DNA from 3 places in the Shewanella polaris genome. Region 2 is predicted to be linked to each of the others. Evidence: predicted binding sites of a transcription regulator. Region 2 holds the regulator's gene; each other region holds the start of a gene.
The links. Region 2 encodes NrdR, which represses ribonucleotide reductase genes. Its sites were predicted from a motif close to AAACACNANATNTNGTGTTT; they were not measured.
Positions count from the first base shown of each region.

Region 1: a site for NrdR is predicted at 877-896, ahead of nrdA (class 1a ribonucleoside-diphosphate reductase subunit alpha). Genes of this name have one in related genera too.
Region 3: a site for NrdR is predicted at 1,114-1,133, ahead of nrdD (anaerobic ribonucleoside-triphosphate reductase). Genes of this name have one in related genera too.

Region 1 covers NZ_CP041036.1:2,122,547-2,124,828, reverse strand. The annotation lists gene FH971_RS09285 (HAD family hydrolase) at 1-547, shown strand, start outside; gene nrdA (class 1a ribonucleoside-diphosphate reductase subunit alpha) at 1,101-2,282, shown strand, end outside.
Region 2 covers NZ_CP041036.1:3,434,587-3,436,868, forward strand. The annotation lists gene ribD (bifunctional diaminohydroxyphosphoribosylaminopyrimidine deaminase/5-amino-6-(5-phosphoribosylamino)uracil reductase RibD) at 1-882, opposite strand, end outside; gene nrdR (transcriptional regulator NrdR) at 960-1,409, opposite strand; gene glyA (serine hydroxymethyltransferase) at 1,519-2,282, opposite strand, start outside.
Region 3 covers NZ_CP041036.1:1,736,275-1,738,556, forward strand. The annotation lists gene rssA (patatin-like phospholipase RssA) at 1-568, shown strand, start outside; gene nrdD (anaerobic ribonucleoside-triphosphate reductase) at 1,179-2,282, shown strand, end outside.

The DNA of each region.
Region 1 (2,282 bases), 1.3 Mb from region 2:
TCAGCCACTCGATAAAATGCGTCATGCAGCCTCTCACGGCAGTTTATTTTTGGTTAAAACGGCTATTCCGGATGCTGATGAAGCATTGCAAATCCGTATTCAACAAGGGTTACTACACCACTATGCCCGTATTAATGGCGATTACAGCCGCTTGTTTACAGATTTACCTGAACTGCTGACATTATTAGATCAGCAAGGTATCCCTTATGGGGTGGTGACCAATAAACCTGCTCGTTTTGCTCGACCTCTCATTGAAAAACTAAATTTAACTCATCAGCTTAAAGCAATCATTAGTGGTGACAGCACCCGTTATGCCAAACCACATACGGCACCAATGTTGTTAGCGGCGCAGCAAATAGCAACACCACCAGAACATATTTTGTATTTAGGTGACGCAGAGCGTGATTTAGTCGCTGCACATAATGCTAATATGCTTGGAGGTGTCGCGCTTTGGGGATATTTATCACCCCATGATACGCCCGATTTATGGCCGTCAAGATGTCAATTTAAACACGGTGCATCGTTAAAACAATTTTTTGCAGAATAATGACATTCAGTGATGGGATATCAACAAATGAGTCTTTATGGTGAATCACCAATTATTGATTATGATCACGATCACTTGACGATCAAAAGTGGTAAAAGATCAATATAAAAATGAGCATAATTTATTGATCGCTGTTTATTGTAGCGATCGAATTTTTCTCATTTAACGGTTGAAAAAATATCACTTATCAAAAACTCGTTATAAATTTGGGCTCTAGGGTTAGCCGTCACTAACCCTGCGGTTTATCCTCAAGTTATCCACAACAAGTTAATGAAATTGTGGCTTGCAAAAAGGCTCAAACCTCATTATCTTGTATCTAAGATTTTAAATAGCACCATATCTTGTGTGTGGCTGACAATCAAAACACTACGCCTTTACATTATAAAGAACGTAGATGCTAACTAAATGTATTGGTATTTATACTATGTTGTGAATACATTAAGCTTGATTGTTTTAACATGGAATTGTTTTGTAACTGATTCGGATCGAATCCAGCAGCACGGCATCCAACAACAGATCACATGTTTTGATATAGAACCAAGGCCTCTCTTCAATGAATAGCAATATGACAGTCACTAAACGCAGTGGCGAACGTGAACCGATCGATTTAGATAAAATTCATCGCGTGATCACTTGGGCAGCCAAGGGATTAAAAAACGTCTCAGTATCTGAAGTAGAACTTCGATCTCACCTGCAGTTTTTTGACGGCATTCCGACTGAAGCCATTCATGAAACCATCATTAAAGCAGCGGCTGATTTGATCTCCCCAGAATCACCTGATTACCAATTTTTGGCAGCCCGTTTAGCGGTATTCCATTTACGTAAAAGAGCCTTTGGTCAATTTGAACCGCCTAAGTTATATGATCATGTCACCAAGTTGGTTGATATTGGTAAATATGACAAGCATATATTGGCTGACTATAGCCGCGAAGAACTAGACATTCTTGATACCTATATTGATCACTGGCGTGACATGAACTTCTCGTATGCAGCAGTAAAGCAACTTGAAGGTAAATACCTAGTACAAAATCGTGTGTCTCATGAAATATATGAAAGCGCACAGTTTTTGTACATTTTGGTAGCAGCATGTTTGTTTGCTCGATATCCGAAAGAAATCCGTCTGAAATACATTAAAGATTTCTACGATGCGACATCTTTATTTAAGATTTCTCTGCCTACGCCAATTATGGCAGGCGTACGTACACCTACCCGTCAGTTCAGTTCATGTGTATTAATTGAGTGTGATGACAGCTTAGATTCAATCAATGCAACCGCATCTTCTATCGTTAAATACGTGAGCCAACGCGCTGGTATTGGTATTAATGCTGGTCGTATTCGTGCCTTAGGCAGCCCTATTCGTGGCGGCGAAGCATTCCACACAGGTTGTTTACCCTTTTATAAATATTTCCAAACTGCGGTTAAGTCTTGCTCTCAAGGCGGCGTACGTGGTGGTGCGGCTACCCTTTTCTATCCTTTATGGCATTTAGAAGTTGAATCGCTACTTGTATTGAAAAACAACCGTGGTGTTGACGATAACCGTGTACGTCATCTTGACTACGGTGTGCAGTTAAACAAATTAATGTACCAACGTTTGATTAAAGGTGAATACATTAGCCTATTCAGTCCATCAGACGTGCCTGGCCTTTACGATGCATTCTTTGAAGATCAAGTCGAATTTGAACGTTTATATCTTCAGTATGAGCAAGACAGCAGTGTCCGTAAAAAACAAATTAAA
Region 2 (2,282 bases):
TAATAACGGGATTCTACCTGACGAGTCACACTCTAATACTAAAAAAGACACATGCTCAGGAAATGTCGCTTTAACACTGTCTGCATAATGACGACCAGAAACTAACAATATCGGACTTTTAATCGCAAACAACTGTTGAGCTGCAGTTAATCTTGCTCGACTATCGAGCACCACTCTTAAAGGTTGGAATATTTCATCTTTGGTATGATGAGTAGTTAGTTCACCTAACGCTTCATAGCGAACATTTAAGCTAGGATCATCAACAAGAATGGTTTCAACACCGGTGATTAATGCGCAATGGCTAGCACGATACTTTTGTACATCTGCTCGTGCAGCTTCACCGGTAATCCACTTTGATACCCCATTAGATAACGCAGTTTTACCGTCTAAACTGGCGGCTATTTTAACCGTAACCCAAGGAAGTCCTGTCTTCATCCGCTTCATAAAACCAAGGTTAAGCGCATAAGCTTGTTCTGTCAGTAATCCCACATCAACCTGAATATCTGCATCACGAAGCATGTTAATACCTCTGCCAGACACTTCTGGGTTAGCATCAGTAACAGCAACCACAACTCTAGCTACCTTGGCGTTTATCAAGCCTAAAGCGCAAGGTGGCGTGCGGCCATAATGACTACAAGGTTCAAGAGTGACATAAGCGGTCGCGCCTTCGGTAGAAAAGCCATTATCAAACGCCATTTGAAGAGCATTGACTTCGGCATGCCCTTGGCCTGCTCGTTGATGAAAACCTTCACCAATAATCTGTCCATCAGCAACAATCACACATCCCACACAAGGATTGGGCCGAGTGGTATAACGTCCCCGCTCTGCCAACATAATGGCACGGCTCATCATTTCAATATCGAAGCTAGACCAGTTAGGCATGGTAGGTATCTCTTTTCCGATGCGATGTTATTTACACGAGTGACACATCACACGATAAACATTGCTTTAATCAGTAATTATTTTTGCAGTTTAGCTATGGCTTCACCAAATTGAGACACATCTTCAAAGGCTCGGTACACAGACGCAAAGCGAATGTAGGCAACCTTATCAAGGCTCATTAACTGTTCCATCATTAGATTACCAATCATTTCAGAGTTAACTTCACGTTCGCCAGTGGCTCGCAATGTTGATTTGATTTTGGTGAGAGCTTGCTCTATTTCATCAATTGAGACTGGACGTTTTTCAACTGCCCGCAACATGCCTCCACGCAGCTTATCTTCATCAAAGGGTTGCCGAGTTCCGTCGCGTTTTATGACGCGAGGCATGACTAATTCAGCGCCTTCAAATGTGGTAAAACGTTCATGGCATTCGGTACATTCCCGGCGGCGACGGACTTGGTGACCATCTGCCACTAAACGAGAATCTATAACTTTGGTATCGGTCGCGCTACAAAAAGGGCAATGCATTGAACCTCCTGCAGAAAAAAAATGGCCGCTAACAATTAGCGGCCATTAAAGTTTATCCTATTTGCGACACAAGGTTAACCTAAACCTGTATGCCTATCATCAATAGCGATTAACCATATACAGGGAATTTAGCACACAAGGCCAATACTTGGCCTTTAACGCGCTCAATAACTGCAGTGTCAGATACATCATCTAAAATATCGCAAATCCAACCGGTTAATTCTTTTGCTTCAGCTTCTTTAAAGCCGCGACGAGTAATAGCCGGTGAACCAATGCGGATACCAGAAGTAACAAACGGTGAACGCGGATCGTTTGGCACTGAGTTTTTGTTAACAGTAATGTTTGCATTACCCAATGCAGCATCAGCTTCTTTACCTGTTAAATCACGGCCAATTAAGTCCACCAACATTAAATGGTTTTCTGTACCACCAGAGACGATTTTATAACCGCGAGCTAAAAACACTTCAACCATAGCTTTTGCATTTTTAACCACTTGTTGTTGATATACTTTAAACTCTGGCTCTAATGCCTCTTTAAATGCAACCGCTTTACCCGCGATAACATGCATTAACGGGCCGCCTTGGCCACCTGGGAATACCGCAGAGTTAAGTTTTTTGTATAACACTTCGTCATCGGCTGCAGAAATAATAATCCCGCCGCGTGGGCCAGCTAATGTTTTATGTGTTGTAGACGTAACGACATGGGCATGTGGGACTGGTGTTGGATAAACACCAGCAGCAATTAAGCCTGCAACGTGGGCCATATCAACAAATAAGTACGCACCAATTTTATCAGCAATTTCGCGCATTTTAGCCCAATCAACTATTCCTGAAAACGCTGAGAAACCGCCGATCATCATCTTAGGCTTATGCT
Region 3 (2,282 bases), 1.7 Mb from region 2:
AGGTGACTTACGCCATGCGGTTCGAGCCTCGTGTTCAATGCCGGGTTTTTTGCCGCCTGTTCAGCAAGGAAACCGCTGGGTAGTTGATGGTGCCGTAGTTAACCCTGTGCCAGTGTCATTAGCGCGTTCTATGGGAGTCGATATCGTTATTGCGGTGGATTTAAACGGTCATCGTCGTGGGCAAATGCATTTAATTCCAGAGCAAGTAAAAAGCCGAAAAGCGACTAAGTCTGAGCCTATCGATGAAAAGCGCGAGCTTGAATCTGGCTTTATGGATTTATGGGGTAAAGGCAAAGATTACATGAATGGCTTATCTGATAAGTTTGCTCTTGGCAGTTCAAAATCCCATCCAGGTATGTTGGCTGTTATGTCGCAATCAATGGATATTTTAGAGCAACGCCATAAACGCTCACGTTTAATGGGCGAGCCACCTGATATTTGTATTGTTCCTGATGTCGGTGATATTGGCACTATGGAGTTTCATCGTGCCAAAGAAGCCATTATAGCTGGCGAACAAGCTGTAATGGATATTCAACATTTACTTAAAGCGACATTAAATAACAAATAGCGGTCTCCAATTCTGGTAGTGCTTGCATGTCTATGCGTGGCACTGCCTCTTGGTGTAAATGCTGCTTTATTAATGTATTAGGCCTTTTATACATAAAGTCTATTATTTAATGTACATCATTGTCCTAGATTATTAATATCTTGCGTCTTACTGTCGGGCAACTTATCTATCTTTTCTCTATAGGCATGTCGGTTCCGAGAATTGCATTGATTATGACTTTCCTAGTTAACTTCTTTTTTCTTCTTAACCTTTGCGTCTATCGATAAAACCGCTATTAGTAATCAATTAGTTAGTCGATATCAATGGGTCATTATCCATTAATAGTGATTAATATGGTCTTAGGCTAACACACTAGGGACGTTTGGACATGACAGGCTTTATAGCTAAAGACATCCTATTTCGTTAAACAATTTTAAATTTTTCTGTGGTATTTGTTCTCTGTAAATCCCTACATTATTTATGGCTAACAGCAAGGTATTTTTCACTATAAGTACTGCCGACAATTATGATCTGGATCAAAGTAACGCTCAGGATTAGCGTGTCTAATACCCTCTATCTTGTGTTTATGTTGAATTTAAGCGCTATATGTAGTGCTTTCGAGGGTGGCCGTATGCTAGTTGTAGTGAAAAGAGATGGATGTCGTACTGCATTTGATGGATGTCGTATTAAAGAAGCTGTGGTGGCCGCTATGGACTCTGCGGGTCAAGCCGATGACCAATATGCATTGCAGTTAGCACAAACGGTTGAACAGCAAATGGCTGCGAAAACTGAAGTGGATATTCTCGAACTACAAGAAGCCGTTGAAAATTTACTGATGTCGGGGCCTTTTAAATCGGTAGCACGTCATTACATAGAATACCGTCATGACAGAGACAAACACCGTGAAGCACAAAGTAAATTAAATTGTGCGATTCGAGGCTTAGTTGAGCAATCAGACAACTCAATTTTAAATGAAAATGCCAATAAAGACGCCAAAGTTATTCCAACTCAACGTGATCTTCTCGCTGGTATTGTTGCTAAGCATTATGCTAAAACTCATTTGTTACCTAAAGATGTTGTCGAAGCACATGAAAAGGGTGAAATTCATTATCACGACTTAGATTACGCACCGTTTTTCCCAATGTTTAACTGCATGTTAATCGATTTGGCTGGCATGTTAACCCATGGCTTTAAAATGGGTAATGCTGAAATTGAGCCGCCAAAATCTATTTCTACCGCAACGGCGGTTACGGCACAAATTATTGCCCAGGTGGCCAGCCATATTTATGGTGGCACAACGATTAACCGTATTGATGAAGTGTTAGCTGAGTTTGTACAAATCAGCTATCAAAAACATCTTGTAGTGGCAAAAAAATGGCAAGTGGCTGACGTAGAAGGTTATGCGATGACGCAAACTGAAAAAGAATGTCATGACGCATTCCAGTCACTTGAATATGAAGTCAACACCTTGCATACCGCTAATGGCCAAACACCGTTTGTTACTTTCGGTTTTGGGTTAGGTGTGTCATGGGAGTGTCGCTTAATTCAAAAATCAATGCTAACTGTACGTATGGCTGGCCTAGGTAAAAACCGTAAAACCGCAGTATTTCCTAAATTGGTCTTTGCCATTAAAGACGGTGTTAATCATAAAGCAACAGACGCTAATTATGATATTAAAAAACTGGCGTTAACTTGTTCAACTATGCGCATGTACCCTGATATTTTAAATTATGAC